One region of the Geobacillus sp. LEMMY01 genome, then DNA from elsewhere that is predicted to be linked to it. Evidence: riboswitches for the same ligand, from Rfam matches in the RefSeq annotation. Region 1 holds a riboswitch; each other region holds the start of a gene.
The links. Region 1 has a riboswitch for S-adenosylmethionine ahead of B1A75_RS08435 (phosphoadenylyl-sulfate reductase). Riboswitches for the same ligand answer to the same signal wherever they lie in the genome.
Positions count from the first base shown of each region.

Region 2: linked by a shared signal. The riboswitch ahead of mtnK (S-methyl-5-thioribose kinase) and the one ahead of B1A75_RS08435 (phosphoadenylyl-sulfate reductase) in region 1 are both predicted to bind S-adenosylmethionine.
Region 3: linked by a shared signal. The riboswitch ahead of B1A75_RS07555 (methionine ABC transporter ATP-binding protein) and the one ahead of B1A75_RS08435 (phosphoadenylyl-sulfate reductase) in region 1 are both predicted to bind S-adenosylmethionine.

Region 1 is NZ_MVKA01000014.1:4,183-14,411, forward strand. Features, by position in the region: gene B1A75_RS08375 (PX domain-containing protein) at 1-31, shown strand, start outside; gene B1A75_RS08380 (precorrin-2 dehydrogenase/sirohydrochlorin ferrochelatase family protein) at 237-878, shown strand; gene B1A75_RS08385 (PhzF family phenazine biosynthesis protein) at 875-1,696, shown strand; gene bshB2 (bacillithiol biosynthesis deacetylase BshB2) at 1,879-2,532, opposite strand; gene B1A75_RS08395 (YojF family protein) at 2,546-2,893, opposite strand; gene B1A75_RS08400 (arginase family protein) at 3,059-3,826, shown strand; gene B1A75_RS08405 (acylphosphatase) at 3,993-4,277, opposite strand; gene B1A75_RS08410 (sirohydrochlorin chelatase) at 4,366-5,112, opposite strand; gene cobA (uroporphyrinogen-III C-methyltransferase) at 5,123-5,899, opposite strand; gene cysC (adenylyl-sulfate kinase) at 6,048-6,659, opposite strand; gene sat (sulfate adenylyltransferase) at 6,672-7,832, opposite strand; gene B1A75_RS19295 (hypothetical protein) at 7,860-8,027, opposite strand; gene B1A75_RS08430 (phosphate transporter) at 7,987-8,115, opposite strand; gene B1A75_RS08435 (phosphoadenylyl-sulfate reductase) at 8,131-8,838, opposite strand; SAM riboswitch class I at 8,964-9,068, opposite strand; gene B1A75_RS08440 (DUF1128 domain-containing protein) at 9,198-9,422, opposite strand; gene B1A75_RS08445 (low molecular weight protein-tyrosine-phosphatase) at 9,775-10,229, shown strand, end outside.
Region 2 is NZ_MVKA01000007.1:87,868-98,096, forward strand. Features, by position in the region: gene B1A75_RS05140 (pyridoxal phosphate-dependent aminotransferase) at 1-197, opposite strand, end outside; gene B1A75_RS05145 (carbon-nitrogen family hydrolase) at 295-1,107, shown strand; SAM riboswitch class I at 1,202-1,370, shown strand; gene mtnK (S-methyl-5-thioribose kinase) at 1,510-2,700, shown strand; gene mtnA (S-methyl-5-thioribose-1-phosphate isomerase) at 2,782-3,849, shown strand; gene B1A75_RS05160 (sugar ABC transporter substrate-binding protein) at 3,836-4,996, shown strand; gene B1A75_RS05165 (sugar ABC transporter ATP-binding protein) at 4,993-6,543, shown strand; gene B1A75_RS05170 (ABC transporter permease) at 6,485-7,498, shown strand; partial or broken gene B1A75_RS05175 (methylated-DNA--[protein]-cysteine S-methyltransferase) at 7,673-8,164, opposite strand; gene B1A75_RS05180 (PAS domain-containing sensor histidine kinase) at 8,154-10,229, opposite strand, start outside.
Region 3 is NZ_MVKA01000012.1:12,911-23,139, forward strand. Features, by position in the region: gene B1A75_RS07525 (acyl-CoA dehydrogenase family protein) at 1-1,178, shown strand, start outside; gene B1A75_RS07530 (arsenate reductase family protein) at 1,317-1,694, shown strand; gene gcvH (glycine cleavage system protein GcvH) at 1,789-2,172, shown strand; gene B1A75_RS07540 (toprim domain-containing protein) at 2,568-2,927, shown strand; gene B1A75_RS07545 (thioredoxin family protein) at 2,924-3,238, shown strand; gene B1A75_RS07550 (sterol-binding protein) at 3,395-3,742, shown strand; SAM riboswitch class I at 3,816-3,925, shown strand; gene B1A75_RS07555 (methionine ABC transporter ATP-binding protein) at 4,016-5,044, shown strand; gene B1A75_RS07560 (methionine ABC transporter permease) at 5,034-5,702, shown strand; gene B1A75_RS07565 (MetQ/NlpA family ABC transporter substrate-binding protein) at 5,717-6,568, shown strand; gene B1A75_RS07570 (hypothetical protein) at 6,696-6,887, opposite strand; gene B1A75_RS07575 (carboxymuconolactone decarboxylase family protein) at 7,063-7,425, shown strand; gene sufC (Fe-S cluster assembly ATPase SufC) at 7,661-8,440, shown strand; gene sufD (Fe-S cluster assembly protein SufD) at 8,458-9,768, shown strand; gene B1A75_RS07590 (cysteine desulfurase) at 9,765-10,229, shown strand, end outside.

The DNA.
Region 1 (10,229 bases):
GAAATGGCTTCAGGAAGTGAAACAAGGATGATATAATGAAGAAAAAGGCCGTGTTCGATGCACGGCTTCTTTTTTTCTTCATCTTGCTTTTCAGCGAATGTTGCGGCGGACAATGGCTTCGTCAACAGTTCACAGCTCGAGTGCAAGCGATCAAGGAAAAGAGCCGTGTTCGTTGGTCGAGAGGATCGGGCCCAAAACCGGCCAAAGGAGCGTCTGTATTGCGGGAGGAGAAAGCGATGGGATATCCAGTGATTCTTCAGCTTCGCGGCCGCCGGGCGGTCGTTGTCGGCGGCGGGAAGGTGGCGGCAAGGAAAATTCATGGATTGTTAGAGGCAGGGGCGGAAATCGTGATGATTGCGCCTGAAGCGGAGCCGGAGCTTCAAGCGTTGGCCGCGGGGGGGATGATCGTTTGGAAGAAAAAGCGGTTTGACCGAGACGATTTGGCGGGGGCCTTTTTGGTGATTGCCGCGACGAACGATCGCAAGGTGAATGAAGCGGTGACGCAAGCAGCAGCACCCGGTCAACTCGTAAATGTCGTGGATGATCCGGAGCGGTGTGATTTTCACGTTCCCGCTGTTGTCCGCCGCGGTCCGCTCACAATTGCCGTGTCGACCGGGGGGGCAAGTCCGGCGGTTGCTCGCCGCATTCGCCGCGAGCTTGAGGAGAAGTATGGCGAAGAGTACAGGCCGTATCTTGAGTTTTTGCAACGGGCCCGCGGCATCGTATTGCGCGAAGTGGAGGACGCCGAGGGACGGAAGCGGCTGTTTCAGGCGCTCGCTGCTGATTCCTTCCGGCAGCGCGGCCGATGGGATGAAGAGTTGGCTCAGCTATTGGCGAACGAAAAAAAACGAAACGGGGAAAGAGGGGAAGAGCAATGAACATTCCGATGTATATTGTCGATGCGTTCACCGACCGGCCGTTTGCCGGCAACCCGGCAGCCGTCTGCTTGTTGCCGCAGCCGGTTGGGGATGAGTGGATGCAGCGTGTTGCCGCAGAAATGAATTTGTCTGAGACGGCCTTTTTAGTTCCACATGAGGGCGGCTATCGTCTGCGCTGGTTTACCCCTAAAGCAGAGGTTGATTTGTGCGGCCATGCAACTTTGGCGAGTGCCCATGTGCTGTGGGAGCGCGGGGAACACCGCCGAGATGAAGCGATTGCCTTTTTCACGAACAGCGGAGTATTGACGGCTATAAACAACGATGGTTGGATTCGGCTCGATTTTCCGAACGAAACGCCAGTGCGGGTTGAGTCGCCTCCTGCTGCGCTTGTTGGTGCCTTGCCAGCTGAACCGCTGTTTATCGGGCGCAACCGGTTCGATTATTTGGTGGAAATCGGCTCAGAACAGGAGGTACGCAGACTGACCCCGGATTTCCGCCTGCTTCAAGAAGTAGATGCGCGCGGCATCATTGTGACAAGCCGTTCAACGGCAGAAGAAATGGATTTTGTATCGCGGGCCTTTTTTCCAGCTCTCGGTGTGCCGGAAGACCCGGTTACCGGCTCCGCTCACTGTTGCCTCGGGCCGTATTGGGCGGACAAGCTTGGGAAAACGACGTTAGTCGGCTACCAAGCTTCAGCCCGAGGCGGCATTGTGCGGGTGATGGTGGCAGGCGAGAGGGTTCAGCTCGAAGGAAAAGCCGTCACCGTGCTGAAAGGGGATCTGGCCGCCGAGGCCGCTTTCGGATTGCAACCCATCTGAAACATTCCAGCGGAAACAATGCCTGTTCCGGATTCGGTTGGGCGGGCTGGTGTTTTCTTCACTGCCTATGCCAACGAAAAAGGCGCCCAAGCCTCACGTGAAAGGCGGGCTTCCTTTTTTCGGCGGCGGGCCGGCCGTGCCGGTTCAGCCAGCTTGGAGGTGCGGCCGGCGCCTGTATACGTTTAGTCATCCCACCGATACGTCCAAAACCGTTCCGTTTTGAGCCAAGCAAGCGCATCGCCGCGTTTGGATGCCGCCTGCATCAGTCCTTCGGTTTGCGAACGGTGGGCGCGAATGGCGGCCAGCTTCGTATCGATCACCGAGCTGACATCGCGCACGACATCCGGCTGGCCAAGGTCTTGTTCGCAGTTTTTCGCAAACGCAACGCAATGGACGGTTGGCCGTTCTTCTTTCGGCCAGCGCTTTAAGGCGCGGATGACAGCGGCTCCACACGCATCATGGTCGGGGTGGACGCTGTAGCCGGGGTAAAACGTAATGACAAGCGATGGATTCGTTTCCGCCACGATGGCGGCGATCCGGTCAGCCAGCTCTTCTTCATCCTCAAACTCGACCGTCTTGTCGCGATAGCCGAGCAGGCGCAAATCATGAATGCCGAGAATGCGGCATGCTTCCTCCAGTTCTTGCTTGCGGATGTGTGGAAGCGTTTCGCGGTTGGCAAACGGAGGCACGCCCATATTGCGCCCCATTTCTCCGAGCGTCAAGCAAGCGTACGTCACCGGCGTGCCGTTTTGCGCATGCTCGGCAATCGTTCCCGACACGCCGAACGCTTCATCGTCTGGGTGGGGAAAAACAACGAGCACATGTCGTTCGTTCAACGGAACTCCCTCCTTACACAAACGGTTCGTCGCTTAGTTCGAGGGCGACGGCCAATTTCCCTTGATCATCATGGCCTGCCAACAGTAATTGTCCTTTTTCTGTCCATTCCCAATGGGTCAGCCCTTCTGCGTACACCCAGCCAAGATCAAGCTTCAGTCCGACGCGGTATGGCCCGGGGCCGGTGATCTTGCCGCGGGTGAAGCGGATGCAGGCGTTGCGGATGTAGGCGCCGACGGAATAAAAGCCTTCGTTATGATGGGAGGCGTATGCTCCGTTCGTCGTTTCCAAATGAATATACACGTCACGATTGGCAAAACGATTCAGCGCCTCTTGCACGGCGGCCGTGTCGATCGGTTGCAAGCGGCTCCCTCCTTGCTGTTTGTTTTTCTATTATTGTACATGACCGAGGCGTGTGAGCGGAAATATTTCGACTTCTATTGTATAATCAAAATAGAGACACATCTTGGACTCATCCGCACCTACAAAGCGTTGAATGCTGATTCAACGAAAGAAAGGTGATGATCGATGGGGTTTCAAGGCAATGGTGTCACGATGCTTAATTTTGACGGCGTGTACCGGCCGCAAAAGCGGCTGTTTCAGTTTCCGCACGAATGGGTCGATCTCACTGATGTACCGGAGACGAATTTGTATTGCAGCGAAGTGGCGCTTGCTGAAATTGAGCGGCGGCTTGAGCGGCGGCGGAAGCGCGGGGCGGTGCTGATCGGCAGCGGAAACTACCATTATGTCACATATTTATTGCTTAAAGAGATCAACGAACCGTTTACGCTCGTTCTTTTTGACCGCCATACGGATGCTGAAGAAGGAGATGATGTCATTTCGTGCGGCTCATGGGTCTCCTATGCACTTAAGCATCCGCGGCTGCAAAAAGTCGTTATCGTTGGCCCAACTGCTTCTTCGCATCAACTCCGTTTATCTCCGAACATGACTGTTCTTCCATTTGATGATCATGATGAATGGCCAAAAGCGCTCATCGAGACCATCCCGACCGGAAGCATCTATATCAGCATCGATAAAGACGCTCTTCGCCGCGAAGACGCGGTCACGAACTGGGATCAAGGAGTGATTCCGCTATCCCGGCTGCTCGCCTGCCTCCGATTGCTCTTATTCCATAAAAAAGTGCTCGGCGTAGACATATGCGGCGAGTACCCGCCATCCGCTGTCGACGTGTTCGACCCGCTTTGTCGCGAAGCGCGGCGAAAAAATGAACAGGCGAACATGGCCATTTTGGAAACATGTTTCCATTATGCAGCGCCGCATTTGCGGCCGGCGTAATCGAGCGGCGAGAAGAGCGGGAAAGGCAGCACCGTTTTTGGTTTGGCGGTCAGAAAAGCAAGGGAGACGCTGTCCCTTCGGATTTTGGCGAGCGGGCCGGCGCTTCTGTCGGCTCGATGGCTGAAAAAGCCGGGAAGGCCGCTGCTTGAGGGGATGAGCCTAGTTGTCAAAAGCCGCTCCCGTACATAATGCGAAATTGTTTTTCATCGGGGCGGACATCGTGCGGCTCGATGTGCATGCGGGCGACTTTGGCAAACATCGTTCCGGCTTCAATGGTGTTCAAAAAGAGTTGAAGGGCGCTTTCATTCCCCTGAACTTCCATTTCCACTGTTCCGTCATCATTGTTTTTCACCCAACCGGTCAGCTGGCGCTTCAATGCTTCGTGTTGGACGAAGTATCGAAACCCGACGCCTTGCACGCGCCCTTCCACGATGACATGAACTCTTTTCACGCCGATGAGTCCTCCTTTATCACGGTTGTTCTGCTTCTATCATATAATAGATGAGGTCGAAAGTACATGAAAAAAGGAGCTTGATGGTTCAAGCTCCTTTTTTTACGGATGATAGCGATGATACTTGTTGTTGAATGTGCAGCACAAGCCGCGGGTGATAGCCTAGGTAAGAGCATAAACGCCACTGCTTGTCGGAAACAGAGAACCCTTGCAACTTCCGTTCGATCGTTTTCATTAAGACGCCGGTAAACAATAAGTACGGGACGACAAACACACGCCGATACGCCGATGCATGGGCTCGTTCGAGCCCTTCATCAAGCGTCGGGCGGATGGCAGCGAGAAAACAAACGTCCACGTGCGGCACGTTTGTTTTTTCTTTTAAAAGTGCGGCGATGGCGGACATGTCGCGTTTCGTGTCGGGATCGCTGCTGCCGCGGCCGACAAGAAGGATCATCGATTCGCCGTCAAGCGGTGCGGACTGTTCGCTGATGCGGTCGATAATGATGTCGATCATTGTTTCATGGACGCCGAACGGAGCGCCGCAGAGGATATCAACGGACGGATGGCGCCGTCTCGCGATGTCCAATGCCGCTGGAATATCGTGTTTGGCATGCCCTGCGGAAAGAAGGAGAAGCGGAACGACGATGACGCGTGTCGCCCCTTGGGCGACACAACGGTCAACGCCGGTGACAATGTCCGGTTCCGCGAGCTCGACAAAGCATAGCTCTTGAATCGGAATATCGATGGTCCTCCGGCACTGTTCGACGAAACGCGCCGCTTCATGGCGCGCAGCGGCAATGCGGCTGCCGTGGCTGACGTACAAAACAGCTTCCATCGCCATCGCCTCACGATGTTGCGCCAGCGGCTGCGGATGACGCGAGCAACTGCTCAAACCATTGAATGTTGGCCCGCAGCCGGACGACGTCTCCGATAATGATCATGCTCGGATTTTGGATGTTTTCTTTGGCGACGACGGCCGCGATCGTCGCGAGCGTGCCGGTGACGGTGCGCTGAGCAGTTGTCGTTCCCCATTCGATGACCGCCGCCGGCGTCTCCGGCGCTTTTCCATATTTCATCAGCTGGCCGCAAATGTATGGCAAGTGATGAACCCCCATGTAAATGGAGATCGTATCGATGCCTTTGGCGAGGCTTTCCCATTTGATCTCGTCACGACTTCCGTCGCGCCGATGCCCGGTGACAAAGGCGACGCTTGAGCTGAACGCGCGATGGGTGACAGGGATGCCGGCATAAGCCGCCGCCGCGATGGCGGAGGTGATGCCGGGAACGATCTCAAATTCGATCCCATGTTTGGCCAGCGCCTCGGCCTCTTCGCCGCCGCGCCCGAACACGAACGGATCGCCGCCCTTTAAGCGGACGACCGTTTTTCCTTTTTTGGCATGCCAGACGAGCGCATGGTTGATCGTTTCCTGCTGCATGGCATGGAAGCCGGGCAGCTTGCCGCAAAAGATGAGTTCGGCGTCCGGCTTGGCATATGAAAGCAACTCTTCATTGATGAGACGGTCGTACAAAATGACATCCGCCTGCTGGATGCATTTTAATCCTTTGACGGTAATGAGTTCCGGGTCGCCGGGGCCGGCGCCGACAAGATACACTTTGCCCATCGTTGTTTCAGCCCCTTCGTGCATGATTCAGCCAGCCGCCGGAAAGCGGCATGGATGCTCGGCTGCTTTTATTGTAAATGGTCTGCCTTGGGATGAAAACGACCTTGTCAAATGACCTCCCGTTCTTTTTTGGCAGGGGATGAGGGAATTAGTCTGTTTTCGCGGCCGGGATCATTCCTCGCTTGCGCAGGTAGGCGAGCACTTGCTCGGCACATTCGTCAACCGAATAACGGTGTGTTTCGATCGTCAGCTCCGGTGCTTCCGGCGCTTCGTACGGCGAGTCGATGCCCGTAAATTCACGGATTTCCCCGCGGCGGGCTTTTTGATACAGCCCTTTCGGGTCGCGTTTTTCGCATTCTTCAAGCGGGCAGTTGACGTAAATTTCGATGAACTCGTCTTCTTCGACTAAGCGGCGGACGAGCGCCCGGTCTTCGGCAAACGGCGAGATGAACGCCGTCAGCACAAACTGGCCGCTGTCGACAAACAGCTTCGCCACTTCGCCGATGCGGCGGATGTTTTCCGTCCGGTCGGCGGCGGAAAAGCCGAGATCTTTATTGAGCCCGTGCCGGATGTTGTCGCCGTCTAAGACGTAATTCTGAATGCCGAGCTCAAACAGTCGTCTGGAGACGGCGTTGGCCACCGTCGATTTGCCGGAGCCGGACAGCCCGGTGAACCAAAGGATGGCGCTATGATGGCCGTTGCGCTTGCGCCGGTCTTCTTTTGTGACCGATGTGTGATGCCAAACGATGTTCGTGCTCATCGCGATCCTCCTTTAGCGCGCTGACGGGGCGACCGTTTCGCGTTCTTGCAGCCCTTTGATCAAGACGGCGGCCACTTCCGGACGGCTGAACGTGCTCGGCGGCACTTGGCCGTTGCGCAGCATTTCACGAACTTTCGTGCCGGAAAGGACGACATGGTATTTCGCGTCATGCGGACACGTTTTTGTCGATGCCATCCCTTCGCATTTCGTGCAGTAAAAGCTATGTTCGAAAAAGAGCGGCGTAATGCCAAGCTCTTCAGCCGTAAAGTTCAAGAAGATTTTTTGCGCATCATACGTACCGTAATAATTGCCGACACCAGCGTGGTCGCGGCCGACGATGAAGTGCGTGCAGCCGAAATTTTTGCGCACCATCGCGTGGAAAATGGCTTCACGCGGACCGGCATAGCGCATCGCAGCTTGGAAGACGCCGAGGAAAACGCGGTCTTTCGGGTAATAGTTTTCCAGCAGCACTTGATAGCTTTCCATCCGGATGTCAGCCGGAATATCGTCCGCTTTCGTTTCGCCAACGAGTGGGTTTAAAAACAGGCCATCAACGATCTCGAGCGCGCATTTTTGAATGTATTCATGGGCGCGGTGAACCGGATTGCGCGTTTGGAAGCCGACAACGGTGTTCCAGCCAAACTCAGCAAACTTTTTCCGCGTTTCCGCTGGATCAAAATAAAACGCGGCGAATTGGCCTTTGTCGGTCCGTTTGACAAGCGTAATCTCCCCGCCGACATACACATCCGGCTTTTCAAACAGTTTGCGCACGCCTGGGTGAGCAAGTTCATCCGTTTTATAAACGAGCTTCGCTTCTTTCGTTTTGTCCGGGAGGTAAATGTCAGCAATCTCAATGACGCCGTAGACGTCGCCGCCATAAACAAGTTTCGCTTTGTCGCCTACCGAAAGCTCTTTCGCTTTCTCTTCCGTCACTGCAAGCGTGATCGGAATGCTCCAGACGGTGCCGTCAGAAAGACGCATTGTTTCAACAACCGCGTCGTAATCCGTTTTCGTTAAAAAACCAGTGAGGGGGCTGTAGGCGCCCGTTCCGATTAGCTCCAAGTCGCTCAGTTCGGCTTTGGAGAGCTCGATCGTTTTGGTCGCCTCATCAAGCGGATAGTCCGGATTCCAACGATTGATTAATGTACCGCCATGCGGGGTGCTTAAGCTCATGTTCATAACCTCCTAGATTGATAGATGTTAATTAAATGCCGCCGCCATGTTCGTGAAGCGAACGTTCTTCTTCGGCGACCGTTTTTTTAAGCTGATGACGCCAAGCGTCGCCAAGCAGACGCTCAAGATGGCGATGACCGTATAGACGTCGCTGTCAAACAGCAGCTTGACGAATCGGAATGGCGTCCGATTCATCAGCGACGCCCATCGAGGCCGCCGCGCCGCTCGCCTCGATGTTCATGGCGAAGAAAAAGGATGCGATCAAAGCAATGGCAAGGAGCATATCGTTTTTCTCTCCTTAAGCGAGATGAAGACCGCATTCCGTCTTCCCTTGGCCGGCCCAGCGCCCGGAGCGCAAGTCGTTCGGATCTGTAGCCGGCGTCGTGCACGGGGCGCAGCCGATGCTCGGGTAGCCGTGGTCATGAAGTACATTGTACGGAAGGTTGTGTTGATACACGTAATTCCATACATCCTTCCACGTCCAGTGAATGAGCGGACAAACTTTAATAGAACGGAATTTGTCGTCTTTGTTGATGTACTCGACATGCCGCCGCGTCGGCGATTGTTCGCGGCGCAAGCCGGAAATCCACGCCGTCACCCCGGTCAGCACCTCGCGCAGCGGAATGACTTTGCGCAGCTCACAGCATTTGTTCGGGTCGCGTTTCCAAAGCTCGTCGCCAAATTGCGCCTTTTGTTCTTCTAACGTTAGGCGCGGCTGTTTCATCACGATGCGAAGCGCCGGATATTTCTCTTTCACTTTTGCGATCGTATCATACGTCTCCCGGAAATGCAGACCAGTGTCCAAAAATACGATTTCCGCATCCGGCTTGACTTGGGAGATGAGATCAATAAGCACGATCCCCTCAACACCGAAGCTGCACGCGTATACGATCTCATCGCCGTATTCGCGATACGCCCAAGCGAGGACGTCAAGAGCCCCTTTTGTTTCATTATCGAACGGAAAAGACGGTTTTTCCGCCGTTTCCCACTGATCATACGTGAGCATCGGTTTCTCCTCCTCATAAAATCAAAGAAAATCCACATAATTAGTCGGATATATAGCGGCCAAACGGCAATTCGGCGGCAAAAATCCTTCCTTGCATTAACCAGAAAGAGCGGGAGAAAGGGCGCCCCTTATTTTACTAAAGATCTTCTTTAGCTGGAATTGGCACTTTGCTATAGGTGGCAGGTTGTCGGAGTTCATTGAGCCAATTCCTCCCTCACTCCCGAGCAACGTATGCAACGCATGTCATTTAATTGATTAAAATTTTAGCACAATTGACGATAATGTCAATCATAGTTTTTCGATAGGAATTGTTTTTATGCGAAACAGCTGCATTGCCTGCCTAGCAGCAGATGGGAACGTTATTTTTTGCGCAGGCTTCCGAGCTCTTCGACAATCGCCTGCATTTCGCTTGGGCTGAACGTCTCGCGTTTCATCACCATCTCGTAAATGTCTCTCAATTCATCGTACCATTCCTCGGAAAAATGGGACGGCTTGATGGCATCCAAGTTCAGCACTTTCAACTTTTGCTTCAGCTGTTCGATCATGTAGGCGACGTTTTCCGCCGACCGTTTTGATAAATCCATTGGTTTGCTCCTTTCATGGCAAGTTACTATGTATTGTACCATAGGTGCAGGAAGAATGGGGAGAGATTGCATGGCTTGCTTTTCTGATGAAAAACGGATGATGTGGTAAAATGTAGGTGCACATGCATAGTGCCAGTGTAGAAGGTTGGTGAAACACCGCGTTTTCTTCAAAATGGTTGTCGTGAACGCGCGGAAGAGTTGTTGATCCATTCGCGAAAGCTCCCCCCTGGAGTGTTTTTTCGTTACATCACCGACCTTCCTTCTAGGGCCAAAAAGGGGCTAGATGAAAAGGAAAGAAGGAAAACTAACGGTGGAAAGCACCGTGGACATAGCGAGAGGGGTGGCTGTTTGGATGATTAAAGTGCTGTTTGTTTGTCTTGGAAACATTTGCCGATCGCCGATGGCGGAAGCGGTCTTCCGCCATTTGGTGAAAGAGCGGGGGCTTGACGGGCTGATTGTCGTTGATTCGGCGGGAACAGGCAGCTGGCATGTCGGTGAGCCGCCGCATGTGGGGACAAGAAGGGTTTTGACTGAAAACAAGATCGACTACTCCGGCATCCGCGCCCGGCAAGTGAACCACCGTGACTTGGAAGAATTTGATTACATCATCGCCATGGACGCAGCCAACTTGAACGATTTGCGCCGATTGGCTGGCTCCCGTTCGAAAGCGGTGCTCGCCCGGTTGCTTGACTTTGTTCCCGACCGGGAAAAAGACGATGTGCCTGATCCGTATTATACCGGGAATTTTGCCGAAGTGTATCGCCTCGTCCGCTCGGGGTGCGAGTATTTGCTTGAGAGGATCATCCG
Region 2 (10,229 bases), on a different contig from region 1:
TGATATTTCGGATTGGCCGCCGCCCGCTGCATCGCCTCAACGATATGCTTTGGCGTCGGCTGATCCGGGTTGCCTTGCCCTAAATTGATCACGTCGCATCCGGCCTTGATTTTCTCCCCGACTTTCGCGACAAGCGAGGCGAAAAATTGCTTCGGCAACTGCTCAAGCAGCTCGGAAAAAGGAATTTCGATCGTCATCGCCCACACCTTCTTAAAAAATTCTTGAAATTCTAGTGCAACATCATATATCGTAAAAAGCAAAATGTAAAGCAAAATTTTTTCGAGGTGAAAACTCATGACGATCCGCATCGCCTGCCTTCAGCTTGACATTGCGTTTGGCGACCCGAACGAAAACGAACGGCGCGCGGAAAGCGCCATTGAATCGGCCGTCAAGGACGGCGCGAATATCATCGTGCTGCCGGAATTATGGACGACCGGCTACGATTTGACGCGCCTAGATGAGATTGCCGACGAAGGCGCCGAACGGGCGAAAGCGTTCGCCTCCCGCCTAGCGCAAGCACACAGCATCCATCTCGTCGCCGGCTCGGTCGCTAAAAAAACAACAACCGGCGTGACGAACACGATGATCGTAGCTGACCGGAGCGGTCAAATCGTCAGTGAATATAGCAAACTCCATCTGTTCCAATTGATGGATGAACATTTGTATTTGCAGCCGGGAAGCAGCTTAGGCTTGTTTTCGCTCGACGGGCTTTCATGCGCCGGGGTCATTTGCTATGATATCCGCTTTCCGGAGTGGATTCGCGCCCATGTTTTGGCTGGGGCGGAAGTGCTTTTTGTCGTCGCCGAATGGCCGCTTCCCCGCCTGCACCATTGGCGGACGCTCCTGATGGCGCGGGCGATTGAAAACCAATGCTACGTCATCGCCTGCAACCGGGCGGGGCGCGACCCGAACAACGTGTTCGCCGGCCATTCGCTCATCATCGACCCATGGGGCGAAGTGATCGCCGAGGCGGATGAGAAGCCTGGCATTGTCGCGGCGGACATTGATCCTGCACTCGTTGCGGACGTCCGTACGCGCATCCCGGTGTTTGCCGACCGCCGGCCGCATGACTACGAAGCGGCAAAAAAATTTTTCAAAACGTATTGACAATCGATTGATCGACCATGTATCATTCGAATCAAACAACCAAACGATTGATAACATCGTGAAAATTGCAAAAACTGAATACGAGAAATCGGTACTCTTATCAAGAGTTGGCTGAGGGAATTGGCCCAATGAAGCCCAGCAACCGACCGTAATACTATCGTGAGATAGGGCGCACGCCAAGGGCGGCGCCGGAAGCGTCATGCTTCCGCAGGGCACGGTGCTAAGTCCAACAGAAAGACCGATGTCTTTCTGAAAGATAAGAGGCGCGAAGAACGAATGAATCTTCAAGCCTCTTTCCGTATGCGAAAGAGGCTTTTTCATTTGCCGGAAACGCCGAGTTTTTAGCGCGCGTCAGAACCGGCATTTGAAAACGAGCGAAATGAAAAAAGGGGGAACAAGGAAATGACCACTGTTCAAACATCGGTTTACGAACCGCTGACCGAACCGAAGGCGGTGGCGCTCGCTGTCCGCCTCGGCTTATTCCGCGACGGGGCGCCGCTTGCATGCCGCGAGATCGGCGACGGGAACTTGAACCTTGTCTTTCATATCGTCGATCAAGAAACGAAACAAGGCGTCATCATCAAACAAGCGTTGCCGTACGCCAAAGTTGTCGGCGAAAGCTGGCCGCTCACGTTAAAGCGCGCCGTCATTGAAAGCAACGCGCTGCGCACGTTTGCGAGCTACGTGCCGCAATACGTGCCGAAAGTCTACTATTCTGACGAATCGCTCGCCATTACGGTGATGGAAGACTTATCCCGTTTGCAAATCGCCCGCAAAGGGCTGATCGAAGGGAAAACGTATCCGCTTTTGTCCCAGCATATCGGCGAGTTTGTCGCCAAAACGGCGTTTTATACGTCTGACTTCGGCATGAACCAGCAAGAGAAAAAGAAATTGGCGCAAAGCTTCGTCAATCCGGAACTGTGCAAAATTACCGAAGACCTCGTCTTCACCGACCCGTTTTTTGACCATGAAACGAACAACTTTGAAGACGAATTGCGCCCAGACGTTGAAGCGCTTTGGCGCGATGACCGCCTCCACCTAGAAGCAGCAAAGCTGAAGCGCAAGTTTTTAACCGAAGCCGATGTGCTCTTGCATGGCGATTTGCATACCGGCAGCATTTTCGCCAGCGATGACGAAACGAAAGTGATCGACCCGGAATTCGCCTTTTACGGTCCGATCGGGTTTGACCTTGGCCAATTTTTCGCCAATTTGCTGTTAAATGCGTTGTCCCGCCCTGAATTAGAGCGCCAACCGCTCTTTGACCACATCAACCGGACATGGGACGTCTTTGCGTCCGTGTTCTCAAACCTTTGGCGCACCGAGAGCGTGGAAACGTACGCCGCGACGCCGGGCTTGCTCGAGGACGTGCTTCGGCACGCGTTCATCGACGCCGTCGGCTTTGCCGGCTGCGAAGTCATCCGCCGGACGATCGGCCTCGCCCACGTCGCCGACCTTGACGGCATTGAGCAAAAAGAGGTGCGCCTTGCTGCCAAGCGGCATGCGCTCCGCCTCGGCCGCCGCTTGATCGTAGAGCGGGCTGAATTGACGGGAACAGACGGCTTCCGCCGGCTGTTTGCCGAAACGGAACGATAATGACATACAATCGTCCGGGTCTCGATGCAAGATGCGCGGCGCTGACCCGGACAAACCAAAAAAAGAGAAAGGAAGATGGCGATGAGCACCTTTGCCATCCCACGCTCCGTTGAATGGCGCGAGACACATGTGACGATTTTAAACCAACAAAAGCTTCCGTCCATCATCGAATATATCGACTTGCACACTCTGGAAGACGTCTATGAGGCGATTGCCACGCTGAAAGTGCGCGGCGCGCCGGCGATCGGCATCACCGCCGCCTATGGCCTGGCGCTTGCCGCTTTAAGCTATGACACCGAATCGCTCGATGAATTCCGCCGCCGCTTGAAACGAGATCGTGACTACCTAGCCAGCGCCCGGCCGACCGCCGTCAACTTGTTTTGGGCGCTCGATCGGCTCGTCACCGTTGCGGCCGACGCCCTTTCCGTCAACGAGGCAAAAACGGCGCTCATCCATAAGGCGATCCGCATTCAAGTGGAAGATGAGGATGTGTGCCGCCGCATCGGCGAATACGCGTTGTCGCTCTTTCGTCCGGGCGATCGGGTGATGACGATCTGCAACGCCGGCTCGATCGCCACCGCCCGCTACGGAACGGCGCTCGCCCCGTTTTATTTGGCGAAAGAAAAAGGAATTGAACTATCCGTTTACGCTCTCGAGACGCGGCCGGTGTTGCAAGGGGCGCGCCTGACCGCTTGGGAACTGATGCAAGCGGGCGTTGATGTGACGCTCATCACCGACAACATGGCAGCGCAAACGATCAAGGCGAAAGGCATTGGCGCCATCATCGTCGGCGCCGACCGGATCGCGCAAAACGGCGATACGGCGAACAAAATCGGCACGTTCGGCCTGGCCTTGCTCGCGAAGTCGTTTGGCATTCCGTTTTACGTCGCTGCGCCGTTGTCCACGATCGATTTGGCGACGAAAACAGGTGCGGACATCCCGATCGAAGAGCGCCATCCGGATGAAGTGACCCACATCGCCGGCGTGCGCATCGCCCCGGAAGGCGTCAACGTATACAATCCGGCGTTTGACGTGACGCCAAACGAACTCATTACCGCGATCATCACCGAAAAAGGCATCGTCCGCGGCGACTACAACGCAACACTGCCATCATTATTCACAAAGGAGGAGCAACATGAAGCGATTTAAGGCCTTATCTTTCCTTTTTCTTCTTTTCTTTGCCGTGTTCTCGATCTCAGCCGGCTGCACAAACGAGCAAGATGCCGTGAGCTCCAAGCCAGCCAACGAAGCGAAGACCACAAACAACAAAACGGAAACGACATCCAGCCACTCGACGGCAACAAGCGACGAGCAAGCGTCCATTCCGGAAAAGCTGAAAAAGCCGGTGAAAATCGCCGCCATTATGCAAATGTCGATCGGCACGTTCTCATCGCAATACATCGCCGGCGTCAAAGAACAAGTGCAAAAATTCGGCGGCGAAGTGCAAATTTACAACGCCGACAACGATTTGACGAAAATGGCATCGTACGTCGAGACGGCCATTACGCAAAATGTTGACGCCATTTTGCTTGACCACGGCCGCGCCGATGCGCTCGAGGGTCCGGTGAAAAAAGCGGTCGAAAAAGGAATCCCGGTCGTCGCATTTGATAACGACCTAAACATTCCGGGCGTCACCGTCATCGACCAAGACGACTACAGCCTCGCTTGGAAAACATTAAAAACGCTCGCGGAAGACTTAAACGGGGAAGGCAACATCGTCACGATTTGGGTCGGCGGCTTTACCCCGATGGAACGCCGCCATGTCATTTATGACGCGTTCAAAAAACGCTATCCGAACATTAAAGAAATCGCCAAGTTCGGCACGGCGAGCGCCAACACAGCTTTGGACACACAAACGCAGATGGAAGCGATTTTGAAAAAATATCCGAACAAAGGCGACATTGACGCTGTCTTCGCAACTTGGGACGAGTTCGCCAAAGGGGCGACGCGCGCCATCGAGCAAGCCGGGCGCACGGAAATTAAAGTGTACGGCATCGATTTAAGCGATGAAGACTTGCAAATGATCCAAAAACCGAACAGCCCGTGGGTGGCGACAACGGCGACCGACCCAGCCGAAGTCGGCCGCGTCCAAGTGCGCTTCGCGTATCAAAAAATTGCCGGCGAAAAAACGCCGAACATTTACTCGCTCGAGCCGCATTTAGTGAAACGGTCCGACCTTCCGGACAAACAAGTGTCGATGAATGAGCTATCGCAATACATTCCGGGCTGGGGGCAATCGAATGTCGCCATCTCGCCGTGGATGAAAACGTTGGAGGCTCAGGTGAACAAAAAATGAACGGGTTGTCAATGCGGGGCATGGAAAAATCGTTTGGCGCCGTGCGCGTGCTTGACGGCGTGAACTTTGACGTCCGCCCGGGCGAAGTTCACGCCCTTTTAGGCATGAACGGCGCCGGCAAAAGCACGCTCATGAACATTTTAGCCGGCGCCATTCCGCCCGATGCTGGTACGATCACGATCGACGGTACGATATACACGTTTTCATCGCCGCGCGAAGCAAAACAAGCCGGCATCGGCCTCGTCGTTCAAGAAGTTGACACAGCGCTCTTTCCCGGCTTGCCGATTTACGAAAATGTAGCGGCGGACGAGTTCGTCCATGTGAAGCAACGGCCGATTCGCTCGTTGCGTCAAGAAAAAGAGCGGGCCGCCGCCCTGCTTCGCCGCGTCGGCCTGTCGTTGCCGCCGACGAAATTGGTTCGCGACTGCTCGCTCCATGAAAAGCAGCTGATTGTGCTCGCCAAAGTGCTGTCATCCAACGCGCGCTATATCATCCTAGACGAACCGACGGCCGCCTTAAGCGAGGCGGAAACAAGGCGTCTGTTTGCCATCATCGATGAACTGAAGCAGCAAGGCGTCGGCTTTATTTACATCTCTCATAAGCTGAAAGAAGTTCAGGAGATCGCTGACCGGCTGACGATTTTGCGCGACGGCCGCGTCGTCTATCACGGCGGCGCCCGCAGCCTGCCGCTTGAGGACATCGTCCTTCATATGACTGGAACGAAGCGGACCGCCGCCGCGAAACAAGCACGCACATACGGAAGCGACATCGCGTTTGCCGCCCGCGGAATTTTGATCGACAAAACCGAGACAACAGTCGACCTATACGCCCACCGCGGCGAAATCGTCGGCATCGCTGGCCTCGTCGGCGCCGGCAAGACGGAGCTTGCCGAAAGCCTCATCGCCCACCGGAACACATCCGGCGAGTGGGAGATTGATGGCAGACGCTATGTGTTCTCATCGCCTTATGAAGCCATCGACGCCGGCCTTTGCCTCATCCCGGAAGAACGGCGCAAACAAGGGTTGTTTTTGCCCGAGTCAGTGAAAACGAACTTGACCGTCCGCCTTCTTTCCCGCCTGTCGCGCTGGCAATGGATCAGCCGGGCGAAAGAAGCGGCTGAAGCCGACGGGCTCGTCCGCTCGCTAGGTGTTCATCCGCCGTCAAGCACCACCGTCGTTCGCCACTTGAGCGGCGGCAATCAACAAAAAGTCGTCATCGGCAAATGGCTCAACACAAACGCACGCGTCTTTTTGTTTGACGAACCGACCAAAGGGATCGACGTCCATGCGAAGCAAGAGGTGTTTTCCATCATTCGCTCCCTCGCCGATCAAGGGAAAACGGTGTTGTATTTCTCAAGCGAATTTCATGAGCTGCTGGAAGTTTGTGACACAGTTTATATCATGGTCGATGGCCGGTTGCTCGCCCGCCTGCCGGCCGCTGAACTGACGTATGAACAGCTCGTTTACTATTGCAGCGGAGGTGAGATCCATGAGCCAGCCAGCCGTTTCCGCGACGCCGTCGAAAAAAACGGCGCCGTCCATTCTTGAATTGTTGTATAAACACGGCACCTTGTTGGCCATTCTTGCCGTTATCGCCTACTTCGGCATCACGCAAGACCGATTTTTTACGTATGAAAACTTCAGTGACATTTTGCGGTCCATTTCGATCGTGACGCTCGTGGCGATCGGCATTACGTTTTCGCTCATCGTCGATGGCTTCGATTTGTCCGTCGGCTCGACGGTGAGCCTAGCAACGATCGCGAGCGCAGCGGCGCTCGTTTTATATCGCCAAGAAATTTTCGTCACCTTGCTCGTGCCGCTGTTGCTCGGCATTGCTGTTGGGCTTTTGAACTCGCTATTGATCGTCAAATTCAAGCTGCCGGACTTGCTCGCGACGTTGGCGACGATGTACGCCATTAACGGCGTGCAGCTCACCTATACGAAAGGGTTTTCGATCTACAACGACATGCCGCTGCCCGATGGCGGCACGGCGCCGGGCAAATTCATTCCTTCCTTTTTATTTATCGGCCAAGGAGAGCTGTTCGGCGTGCCGTTTTCTGTCTTGCTTATGCTGTTTGTCGTCATTGCCGCTCATCTGTTTTTAACGTACACGAAACCCGGCCGCCTCTTTTATTTGACCGGGGAAAACCGCGAGGCGGCAAGGCTCTCAGGCATCCCGGTCAACCGCTATCGGACATATGCATACGTCATCAGCGGGTTTTTTGCGGCCTTAGGCGGCATCGTCCTTGCCTCGCGCATCGGCACCGGGCAAGTGTCGGCCGGCGCCTCGCTTTTAATGGACAGCGTCGCCGCCGCCTACATCGGCTTTTCCGTCTTTGGCGCCGGCAAGCCGAACGTCATCGGCACATTGTTCGGCTCGATTTTAATGGGCGTGTTGCTGAACGGCTTGACGATGATGAACGTTCCGTATTACGCCCAAGACATTATAAAAGGCGCCATTTTAGTCGGCGCCCTCGCCTTGTCGCATTGGCAAAAAAAATAACGCCCGATCTCCGCCCCCGTGGATGTCGCCCCCGGGGGCAGACGCGTTTTTCTAGGCAAGCGGCTAGGCACTTTCCTTCCCGCCTGCTCAACGCAGCGTCTGTGTCTTTCCTCGTCTGCGCGCAACGCCGCCCGAACCGATGCCTGTTCCGCGAACTGAAAAGCAACCGCCTCTCTGCTTGTAGCGCCGCTCAAGCTCCAACAGCTTCGCCTTCACATCGGTGCGGCTTCCGGCATAGCCAATGAGAGCGCCGTTTTTGCCGACAACACGGTGGCACGGAACGAGAATCGACAGTTCATTCGCCCGGTTTGCCTGGCCGACGGCGCGCACCGCTTTCGGGCGGCCGATTTGCGCGGCGATGTCAGCGTATGTCGCCGTCTCGCCATACGGGATGCGGCAAAGCGCCGCCCACACCTCTTCTTGGAAGGCTGTTCCCTTCCACTTCAGCGGCAAGTCAAATGCTTGGCGTCGACCGTGGAAATACTCATCCAGCTGCCTAAGCGCGCGTTCAAGAAGCGGCGACTGGCTTTTGACAGCCGGATGTTCGCCGGCGAACGCGCGCCATTCTTCTGGAAACAGCTCGACTTTGACAATCGCGTCGCCGTCGGAGGCGATGTAAATGTCGCCGAGCAGCTCTGAGCGGTATACTGCATATTCAATCGTCATCGTCGTCCTCTCTTTCCATTCGTTCGATCGGCAGCGTGATATGGAACGTCGTGCCGACGCCGACTTCGCTTTCCACTTCAATTTTCCCTTGGTGCTCTTCTATGATTTTATAGCTGACCATCAAGCCGAGGCCGGTGCCGCGTTCTTTCGTCGTATAAAACGGCTCGCCAAGCTTTTTGATTTTATCTTTTGGAATGCCGCATCCTTGGTCGGTGATGGAGATGCGCACATAGCACCCGGCGCGGGTGATGCGCACCGTAATGTCCCCGCCTTTTGGCATCACTTCGATGGCGTTTTTCAAAATATTGATGAACACTTGCTTCAGCTGGTTCGGCTCGCAATACACCGGCGGCAGCCCGCGCTCGAAGTCGGCGATGATTTGCACGTTGTGCATCATCGCTTGGGCGCTGATCAAATCGATCGTATCTTGCATAATTTTGCAGATATCATTTTGTTTGTACTGCACCGCCTGGGGCTTCGCTAGGACAAGAAACTCGGTGATGATCGACTCAATCCGCTTCAATTCCGACATAATGACATTAAAATACATCGAATAGTCGCCGTCAATGCTTCCTTGCAACAGCTGAATGAAGCCCTTTAGCGCCGTCATCGGATTGCGGATTTCATGGGCGATGCCGGCAGCCAATTCCCCGACGACGTTGAGCGTATCCGACTTGCGCAGCTGCAGCTCCATCTCCTTGCGCTCGGTCACATCGCGCAGCATCATCATCCCGACGCCGGGAATCACTTCCTTTTTCAGTGAAAACTCAATAATTCTCCCTTTTCCCTCGTCGAAAAATTCGACCTCGCCGCTCGCTTCGCCGGTGCGTTGGCATTGTTGAAGCAGCTTATTGAGCTGGCGGCGCGCCCGCTCCGGAACGAGCTCGACCACCATCCGGCCAAGCAGCGCCTCCTTTTCGGCGGAAAAAATGCCGCAGACAACCGGATTGGCGTCGATGATCCGATGCTGCGCATCCCAAAGCAAAATGCCATCCATCGCATGATCGAAAATGCTCCGGAACTTTTGCTCGCTTTCGCGCAACTCGCGCTCGATTTTCCGCCGCTCGCTCACATTGCGGAAAATCGTCAGGTGGTACCCGTCGATCGCTCCTTTTTTCATTGTGAACTCGAGCTGCTTATCCTCACCGTTCGGCATATGAAACGTCAGCTCGTCACGGATTTCCCCTTTGCGGCGGAACTCGCTGAAAATGCGTTTCACCTTTTCGTCCCCATAGTCGACAAAATCAAACAAATTGCGGCGCACAAGCAAATTCAAGGGCAGCTCAAACGTCCGGCTCGCCGCCGGATTGGCGTTCAATATGTAGCCAAAATCGTCCCAAATGAGGATCGCCTCATGCGCTTGTTCGAAAATAGCCCGGAACCGTTCTTCGCTTTTTTGCAACTTGATTTCCATATTTTTTCTTTCTGTCACATCGCGCATAATGGCCATGTAAAACCCGCTATAGACGTTGGAAGTCGCCGTCAGCTCAAACATTTTCACCGTTCCGTCCGGGCGGACAAGCGACAACTCGCCTTTGGCCGTTCCCTTTTCTTTCACTTCCGCGAGCAGCCGAGCGAACTCATTGGCGCATTCGCGGGCGACGAACTGCTGAAACGACAAATTGAGCAGTTTGCCTTTTTCCAAGTTCAAGCTCATCGAAAACGCCGGATTGACATCGATAAACCGCCCAAATTCATCGAAAATGACGATGCCGTCAACGGCGCGGTTGAATACGTCGCGAAACAAAAACTCATGAATGATGCGTTCGCGCTCAAGCGCCTTATGGGCTGAGATGTCGCGCATCATGACAAGGTCAAATTCGTCGAACACATCCTTTTTCATCGAAAATTCCACATGCTTCACTTTGCCGTCCGGCAGCTTGATGAGCAGTTCATCGCTGAACGAACCGAACTTTTGCAGCATCGAGCGCTGAAACAGCAAAATATCGGGCGGCACGAGTTCGAGGAACGAAGAAAACGAATGGCCGATCAACGAAAACTTATCCATCTCAAACAGCTTGCACGCCGCTTCGTTCACATCGACAAATTCACCGTTTTTATTTAA
Region 3 (10,229 bases), on a different contig from region 1:
ATTTCACCGCGTTCATCGTGGAACGCGACTTCCCGGGCGTTTCGACTGGTCCGGAAGAAAAGAAAATGGGGATTAAAAGCTCGTCGACAAGAACGCTCATTTTGCAAGATGTGCCGGTGCCGAAAGAAAATGTGCTCGGTGAAGTCGGTAAAGGCCATGTCATTGCCTTCAACATTTTGAACATCGGCCGCTACAAGCTTGGGTTAGGGGCGGTCGGCGGCGCGAAGCGGGCGTTGGAGATCACGCTCAAATACGCCAATCAGCGCCAGCAATTCAAACGGCCGATTTCCCAATTCACACTCACGCAGGAAAAATTCGCGACCATGGCATCGCGCCTGTATGCCGCCGAAAGCTCGGTTTACCGCACGGTCGGTTTGTTCGATGAACGGATGGGCCTGCTTGATGCGGAAAAAGCGAAAGATGGCAAGGAAGTGGCGAAGTCGATCGCCGAATATGCGATCGAATGCTCGTTGAACAAGTTTTTCGCTACGGAAGTGCTCGATTACATCGTTGACGAAGGCGTGCAAATCCACGGCGGGTACGGCTTTATGCAAGAGTACGAAATCGAGCGCGCCTACCGCGATTCGCGCATCAACCGCATTTTTGAAGGGACGAACGAGATCAACCGCCTGCTCGTGCCGGGCATGTATTTGAAAAAGGCGGTAAAAGGCGAGTTGCCGCTCTTCCAAAAAGCGCAGCAGCTGCAAGAAGAGCTGATGATGATGACGGCGGAAGAGCCGGGTTCGGGTGTGCTTGATCAAGAGAAATACCTTGTGCGCAACGCGAAAAAAATCGCCCTGATGGTGGCTGGCTTAGCGGCGCAAAAGTATGGCCAGCGCATTGAAGAAGAGCAAGAAGTGCTTGTCAACATCGCCGACATCGTCTCGAACATTTACGCGATGGAGTCAGCCTTGTTGCGCACGGAAAAAGCGATTCAAGCGAGCGGTGAGGAGAAAAACAAACAAAAAGTGTTGTATACGCAAATTTTCTGCCAAGAAGCGTTCAATGAAATTGAAGCCCATGCGAAAGAAACACTCGTCGCCGTCGAACAAGGCGATACGCTTCGGATGATGCTCGCAGCTCTCCGCCGGCTGACGCGCCATACGCCGATCAACGTGATCGCGAAAAAACGCGAAGCGGCCGCCGCGCTCATTGAAGCGGAACGGTATATTGTGTGATAATGAGAAGTACCAGGCATGGCCTGGTACTTCTTGTTATAAGAAGCGGGCGTTCAGTTTGGGTGAAGCGGATGTGACAGCGCTCAACTCGGCCGCGGATGATGGATCATCCAACACTGTTAAAAAGGGGGAATGGCGATGGCGCTGACGTTTTATTGGTATCCAAAATGCGGAACGTGCCGAAAGGCGAAGCGTTGGCTCGATGAACACGGCGTTGACGTGCGGACGGTGCACTTAGTCGACGAGCCGCTCACGAAAGAGGAGCTCGCCCGTTTGCACCGCCAAAGCGGGCTGCCGCTTAGGAAATTTTTTAACACGAGCGGGATGAAATACCGCGAGCTCGGGCTGAAAGATCAGCTAGATCGCGCTTCGGAAGAGGAGATGCTTGACTGGCTCGCCTCCGATGGAATGCTGGTGAAACGGCCGATTTTAACGGATGGCGAGCGGGTTGTTGTCGGATTTCGCGAACAGGAGTATGAGGCGTTTTTCGCTCAGCGGCCGCCGGCGGCGACATAAAAAATTTTTTGAGAAATAGGGCGGATTCGGTGAGTTTTTGCGGAAAATCGGTTATGATGAAAAGGAATACATTTTGTCGCAATGGAGGGATTCGATGAACACGCCGAAAGAACTTCGTTACTCGAAAGAACATGAATGGGTGCGCGTGGAAGGAGACAACGTGCGGATCGGGATCACCGATTTTGCCCAATCGGAGTTGGGCGACATCGTCTTTGTCGAACTGCCGGAAGTTGGAACGGAGCTGACGGCGAACGAGCCGTTCGGCAGCGTCGAGTCGGTGAAAACCGTTTCGGAACTGTACGCGCCGGTCAGCGGCACGGTGGTCGAAGTGAATGAGGCGCTGAACGACAATCCAGAATATGTGAACGAATCGCCGTATGACAAAGCATGGATGATCGTCGTCAAACCGAAAGATTTGAGCGAAATCGACAATTTGTTGACGGCCGAGCAATACGAGGCGATGATCAACGAAGGATAAGTTCGTGCCGCTTTCGCTTTGATTCCGGAACCCGATATACATACTAAATTTTGATGGAACAGAGGTGCTCGCGCTGACGCTGCCACCGATGTTCATCCATAGTACAGGCTGGGAGACCGGAAAGCTGACCGGCGGCTTGCTCGGCTGCTTGGGCGACGGATCAGCCCTTCTGCTTCGGGGGCGTCTGTCGAGTTGACAACCCGATATGAAAATGTTGAAAGACGCGACCGCTACCGTTGAACCGGATCAAAAGATGCAATAGATGTCGATTGTGACGGGAAAGCGGGATGATGTGAAGAAGGCAACGGTGGATGGCCGTTGCTTTTCTTTTTCAACATTTGGCCGGCGCAGGACATACAATAATAGTATCCTCTTTGAAGTTAGGTGGGTCGGACATGCGACGGACGGAAAAAGTGATCATCGTCGAAGGGAGATCAGACAAGCAAAAGGTGGCGGCGGTGCTGAACGAACCGGTCGTCATCGTCTGCACAAACGGCACGATCAGTGATGCGCGCCTTGAGGAGCTGGCTGATGAGCTGGAAGGATACGATGTATACGTGTTGGCCGATGCCGATGAGGCGGGGGAAAAATTGCGCCGGCAGTTTCGCCGTATGTTTCCAGAGGCAGAGCATATTTACATTGACCGGGCGTATCGCGAAGTGGCGACCGCCCCGCATTGGCATTTGGCGCAAGTACTGTTGCGCGCTCATTTCGACGTCCGCATCGAATCGCTCATGAGAGGAAGAGGCGAGTGAAACCGATTGACCGAAAAGAGATCAGACGGGTTGTGAGAGACGAGCCGCTCCTAGCCCTTTATTTGTATACACCGCTGTGCGGTACATGCCAGCTGGCGAAGCGAATGCTTGTTGTGGTGGAACAGTTGTTTCCGGCGCTGCCGTTTTACGAAACGGACATCAACTATATCCCTGAGCAGGCGGCTGAGTGGAAAATTGAAAGCGTTCCTTGCCTGCTTCTTTTTAGGGACGGAACGATCGCAGGCAAGTGGTATGCCTTTCATTCCGTTCCGTATTTGTACGAAGTGATTCAAGCCCGTTTGCCGCACTGACGATTTGCTTTTTTTGACGCCGTTTGACATATTTCTTGGGAAATGACAAAACTAGTGCCTTTTCGCCATCACGGTTGTCGAGATTTTTGTAAAGGATTCTTCCCCCTTTGCATGGAAATATTAAGGAGACAAGGAGAGATAGGGGGAGGATGTTCAATGGAAGTGCGTGAATTGGTCGGGCAGTTCGTGGAACGGATGCAAGTATTGCGCCATTTGTTGCCGATTGTGCCGGATGAGCAACTGTGTGTTCGGTTTGAAAGCGATGACGAAACCGCCTTGCTGTTGATCGGCAAGGAATCAGCCGCTAGAGGGATGGAAAACGATGAACGGAAAACATTGACGGTGCGCGGCTCTAAAGAAGCGCTCGCGTCCTTGCTAAACGGCGAACTGAAGTTGCAGCAGCTCGTCCGGCTGCGTGAAGTGTACGTGTCAGGAAGCTTCCGCCATATGTTGCTGCTTGAGTCGCTCCTCCATTTGGCCAAGCCGTATCGGCACGTCGGATAAAAAATATGTTGACACGATTCGACAAGCAATGATACAATCACACTCGTAATCAATTGAATAGGCGATTGTTGCGCTCTTATCAAGAGAGGTGGAGGGATGTGCCCAATGAAGCCCGGCAACCGTCAGCGCATCTGCTGAAATGGTGCCAATTCACACAAAGCGGCCTGCTTTGAGAGATAAGAGACGGAATGGTGCACAATACCTTTCTGTTCTCTGCGGGCAGAAAGGTTTTCTTTTTGCGCTCTGCCGCCTTGGGGGAAGGAAGGTGAAACGATGATTACACTCGAACAAGTGACGAAAATATATCAAGCCGCCAACGGCTCGGTCACGGCCGTCGACCACGTGTCGCTTGAGATTCGCGAAGGGGAAATTTTCGGCATCATCGGCTACAGCGGCGCGGGGAAAAGCACGCTCATCCGATTGCTCAACGGGCTCGAGAAGCCGACGAGCGGCCGAGTGATCGTCTCCGGGCGCGATATGGCGCGCATCAAAGGTCGGGAGCTGCGCAAGGCGCGCCAAGAAATCGGGATGATTTTCCAGCATTTCAACTTGCTTTGGTCGCGCACGGTCCGGGAAAACATTGCCTTTCCGCTTGAAATTGCCGGCGTCCCGAAGGAGGAGCGGAACAAGCGGGTTGATGAATTGATCGAGCTTGTCGGCCTTTCCGGGCGCGAGGATGCATACCCGTCGCAGCTAAGCGGCGGACAAAAACAGCGGGTCGGCATCGCCCGGGCGCTCGCCAACAACCCGAAAGTCTTGCTGTGCGATGAGGCGACATCGGCGTTGGACCCGCAGACGACCGATGCGATTTTAGACTTGCTTGTCGACATCAACAAGCGGCTCGGGCTCACGATTGTGATCATCACCCATGAAATGCACGTCATCCGCAAAATTTGCGACCGCGTTGCGGTGATGGAAAGCGGCAAAATCGTTGAGCAAGGAGAAGTGCTGCACGTCTTCCGCCATCCGAAGCAGCCGATTACGAAACGGTTTGTCAAGCAGCTGATCGAGCCGGAGGAGACAGAAGAAGCGATTTCCCATTTGTTTGGCCAATACCCGAGCGGGCTGATCGCGCAGCTGACGTTCGTCGGCGCGGCCGCCGGAAAGCCGCTCATCACCGAAGTGGTGCGCCAGTTTGCCGTCGATGTCAACATTTTGCAAGGAAAAATTTCGCAAACCCATCAAGGCGCCTATGGGGTGCTGTTCGTGCACTTCGACGGGGCGAAGGATGAAATCGGCCGGGCGCTTGACTATATTCAACGCCAGCAAGTGGCGGTGGAGGTGATTCACGATGCTCGCTAACCTCCTGCCGAACGTGCAATGGGAGACGATGTGGGCGGCGACGGTCGAGACGCTGTATATGACGGGAGTGGCGGTGGCGGCCACTTTCGTCCTCGGGATCATTCTCGGATTGCTTTTATTTTTGACATCAAAGGGCAACCTATGGGAGAATCGGGCGGCCAATGCGGTCATCGCCGCATTCGTCAATATTTTCCGCTCCATTCCGTTCATTATTTTAATTATTTTGCTCATTCCGTTTACGAAATGGCTCGTCGGGACGATGCTTGGCGCCAATGCGGCGCTGCCGGCGCTCGTCATTGGGGCTGCGCCGTTTTATGCCCGCATGGTCGAAATCGCTCTTCGCGAAATTGATAAAGGCGTCATCGAAGCAGCCCAAGCGATGGGCGCCTCAACGTGGACGATTATTTGGAAAGTGTTGCTGCCGGAGTCATTGCCGGCGCTTGTCTCCGGCATTACCGTCACTGCGGTGTCGCTCGTCAGCTATACAGCGATGGCTGGGGTCGTCGGCGCCGGCGGGCTTGGGAACTTGGCGTATTTGGAAGGGTTCCAGCGCAACCATAACGATGTGACGTTTATTGCGACCGTGTTGGTTCTAGTCATTGTGTTTGTCATTCAGTTGATCGGTGACTTTGTCACTTCGAAAATAGATAAACGATAAAGGAGGAACGATCGATGAAGAAATGGTTGGGTGTTTTGCTCGCTGCCATTCTTGTGCTCGCTTTGGCGGCATGCGGCGGCAACAATAACGACAACGCGGAAGGCGGCGAAGACGGCAAATTGGTGAAACTGAAAGTCGGCGCTTCGAACGTGCCGCATGCGGAAATTTTGGAAAAAGCGAAACCGATTTTGAAGAAAAAAGGCATTGACTTGGAAATCATCACATTCCAAGATTACATCTTGCCGAACAAAGCGTTGGCGGATAAAGAAATTGATGCCAACTACTTCCAGCACATTCCGTATTTAGAATCGCAAAAGAAAGAATATGGCTATGATTTCGTCAACGCCGGCGGCATTCATATCGAGCCGATCGGCTTATACTCGAAAAAATATAAAAGCATTGAAGAACTGCCGGACGGCGCGACGATCATCATGAGCAACTCGGTCGCCGACCATGGCCGCATTTTATCGATGCTGCAAGAAAAAGGGCTCATTAAATTGAAACCGGGCGTCGATAAAACGAAAGCGACGGTCAATGACATCATCGAAAATCCGAAGCATTTAAAATTTAAGGCCGATGTCGACGCCGGGCTTCTGCCGCAAATTTACAAAAACGGCGAAGGTGATGCGGTTCTGATCAACGCCAACTATGCGCTTGATGCCGGTTTGGATCCGGCGAAAGACCCGATCGCCGTTGAGTCGCCGAAAAACAATCCGTATGTAAACATTATTGCGGTGCGCAAAGGCGATGAAAACCGGAAAGAAATTAAAACGCTTGTCGAAGTGTTGCAATCGAAAGAAATCCAAGATTTCATTAAAGAAAAATACCACGGCGCCGTCATTCCAGCGGCGGAAAACAATCAATAACGGGAGCGTTTCGCTTCCGTTTCTTTTTTGTCCCCAAAAAGCCGCTCCCCTTACACGAAGAAAGCGGCAAAGTTCAAAACGGCTCTCAATGCGAGGACGCCGCCGCCGACCCGCTTTTTCCACTGCCTCATCGGCCGTTCAAGCGCGCCAGTACGGCGGCGAGCATCACGATGATGACGCAGTTTTGCAGGGCGATCACCGCCGTTAAGCTGAAGGCGCCGTCTCCTCGTTCACCGAGGGTGTTGCCGATGATGATCCACGCCAAAAACGAAGCGGCAGCGGCTGTTAAGGCAAAGACAACCCAACGAATCAATGGCATTTCCCCCTTTCCCATTATGATGGAAGTTGAACAGAACAGGCGGTTTTCATCATGACGTTCCATCTATGTTAGCGAAACGGTGATGTTTCCACATGCTTTGAATACTATTCGTTGTTTAATTTCGTTTTCCTCCATGCATACTAACAGCAGAAACGAACAAAGGAGGAAAACGGAGATGAACAACGGAACACATGCATCGGTCGAAACGGCGCTTCGCCACTACAAGGAAGGGCTTGGAGTGTTTACCCAAAAACTTCCAAACGTGGCGGAACGGTTTAACGCATTTACGGAAGCTTGTTTTGCTGAGGGAGCGCTGTCGAAAAAAGAAAAACAATTGATCGCCCTTGGCATCAGCTTGACGACGCAGGATGAATATTGCACGATTTACCATGCGAAAGGCTGCCTCGATGAAGGAGCGTCCGAACAAGAAATTTTGGAAGCGTGCGCGGTGGCGGCCGCGTTTGGCGGCGGGGCGGCGATGAGCCAGGCGGTGACGCTCGTGCAAGAATGCCTCCGCGAGCTGCGGACGACTCACTAGACTCCGGAAAAAACGGGGTCTTTTTTTTTTGCAAAAACTCGTACAAGCTTGCGGTTTTCGTGTAAAATAATAAAAGGCGCTGTTTTTTCACACGGTCATAGTGAAAACAGAGCGGGAAAGTTGCAGACAGTTTTCATTTGTTATAAAATTGTAATGAGAATAAAATGAGAATGAGCGATCGCTAGAAGACCAGCGAGCTAGGATGACTCTCAATCGGGAATTGGAGGTATGTTGCATGGCAGTCTTGACGATTCGCAATCTCCACGTCGCCGTGGAGGGAAAAGAAATTTTAAAAGGAGTTGACTTGGAAGTCAAAGGCGGGGAAATCCACGCCATCATGGGTCCGAACGGAACGGGGAAATCGACGCTGGCATCGGCCATTATGGGCCATCCGAAATATGAAGTGACAGAAGGATCGGTGACGCTTGACGGCCAAGATGTCCTCGAGATGGAAGTCGACGAGCGGGCGCGCGCCGGCCTGTTTTTGGCGATGCAATACCCGAGCGAAATCAGCGGGGTGACGAACGCTGACTTTTTGCGCGCTGCGATCAATGCCCGGCTTGGCGAGGGCAACGAAATTTCGCTCATGAAATTCATCCGCAAGCTTGATGAAAAAATGGCGTTTCTTGAAATGAATCCGGATATGGCGCACCGCTATTTGAATGAAGGGTTCTCGGGCGGGGAGAAAAAGCGGAACGAAATTTTGCAGCTGATGATGCTTGAGCCGAAAATCGCCATTTTGGACGAGATCGACTCCGGATTGGACATTGACGCGCTGAAAATTGTCGCCAAAGGCGTTAACGAAATGCGCAGCAGCGAGTTCGGCTGTTTGATCATCACCCACTACCAACGGCTGTTGAACTACATCACGCCGGATTACGTGCACGTCATGATGCAAGGGCGCATCGTCAAGTCCGGCGGTCCGGAACTGGCGCAGCGGCTTGAGGCGGAAGGGTACGACTGGATCAAAAAAGAGCTTGGCATCGAAGACGAAACGGTCGGACAAGAAGCGTAAGCGTTAGGAGGAGGATTATGGCGACAGAAACGAAAATCCCATTCGATGAAACATACATCCGCACGTTCTCAAGCGGGCGCGGCGAGCCGGATTGGCTGACGGCGCGGCGTCTTGAGGCGCTCGAGCTGACGGAGCGGCTGCCGCTTCCGAAACCGGAGAAGACGAAAATTGACAAATGGAATTTCACCGAGTTTGCCCGCCACACGGTCGACAGCGCGCCGTATGCTGCCTTAGACGATTTGCCGGAAGCGGTCAAGGCGCTCATTGAAGCGGGCGAAGGAACGAAAAACTTGTACGTGCAGCGCAACCATACGCCGGCGTATGTGTCGCTGTCCGATGAATTAAAAGAAAAAGGCGTCATCTTTACCGACATCTTCACGGCAGCGCGCGAGCATGGCGACTTGCTGAAAAACTATTTTATGACAGCGGTCAAGCCGGATGAGCACCGCCTCGTTGCGCTCCACGCGGCGCTGCTCAACGGCGGCGTGTTTGTCTATGTCCCGAAAAACGTGGAGATTGAAACGCCGCTTCAGGCGGTCTATATTCAAGACGAAGACGACATCGCCTTGTTTAACCACGTGATCATTGTCGCGGAAGACAACAGCCGCGTCGTGTTTGTCGAAAACTATATATCGGCAAGCCGAGAAGGAAAAGCGGTCGTCAATGTGGTCGCCGAGGTGTTTGCCCAAGCGAACGCAAGCGTCTTTTTCGCCGCCGTCGACCATTTGGCGAAAGGCACAACGACGTATGTCAATCGGCGCGGCATCGCTGGGCGCGACGGACGGATCGAATGGGCGCTCGGGCTGATGAATGACGGCAACACGGTCTCCGAGAACATCACCCGCCTTGTCGGCGACGGCTCGTTCGGCGATACGAAAACGGTCGCGGTCAGCCGCGGCGAGCAAGTGCAAAACTTTACGACCAGCGTCGTCCATTACGGCAAGCATACGGAAGGTTACATTTTAAAACATGGCGTCGTCCGCGACAGCGCGACCTCGATTTTCAACGGCATCGGCAAAATTGAGCACGGCGCGTCGAAGTCAAACGCCGAGCAGGAGTCGCGCGTCTTGATGCTGAGCGAAAAAGCGCGCGGCGATGCGAACCCGATTTTGCTCATTGATGAAGACGATGTCATGGCGGGCCATGCGGCGTCGGTCGGCCGCATCGACCCGATTCAATTGTATTACTTAATGAGCCGCGGCATTCCGAGACGCGACGCGGAACGGCTCATCATCCACGGCTTTTTGGCGCCGGTTGTCGAGGCGATTCCGCTTGAAGGCGTGAAAAACCAATTAATTGAAGTGATTGAAAGGAAAGTTCAATCATGAATGTCAATGAAATTCGCGCGTTGTTTCCGATTTTGCATCAGCAGGTGAACGGCCATCCGCTCGTCTATTTTGACAGCGCGGCGACATCGCAAAAGCCGCTGCCGGTGATTGAGGCGCTTGACCGCTACTACCGCGAGTACAACTCGAACGTCCACCGCGGCGTCCATACGCTCGGGACGAAGGCGACCGACGCGTACGAAGGCGCGCGCGAAAAAGTGCGGCGGTTTTTAAACGCGCAATCGGCGCAGGAAATCATCTTCACGCGCGGCACGACGGCGTCGCTCAACTTGGTCGCCTCAAGCTACGGGCGCGCCAATGTCAAAGAAGGCGACGAGATCGTCATTACGTACATGGAGCATCACAGCAACTTAATCCCATGGCAGCAGCTGGCAAAACAAACGGGCGCAACGCTGAAATACATTCCGCTGCAGGAAGACGGCACGATCGATTTGCGCGATGTC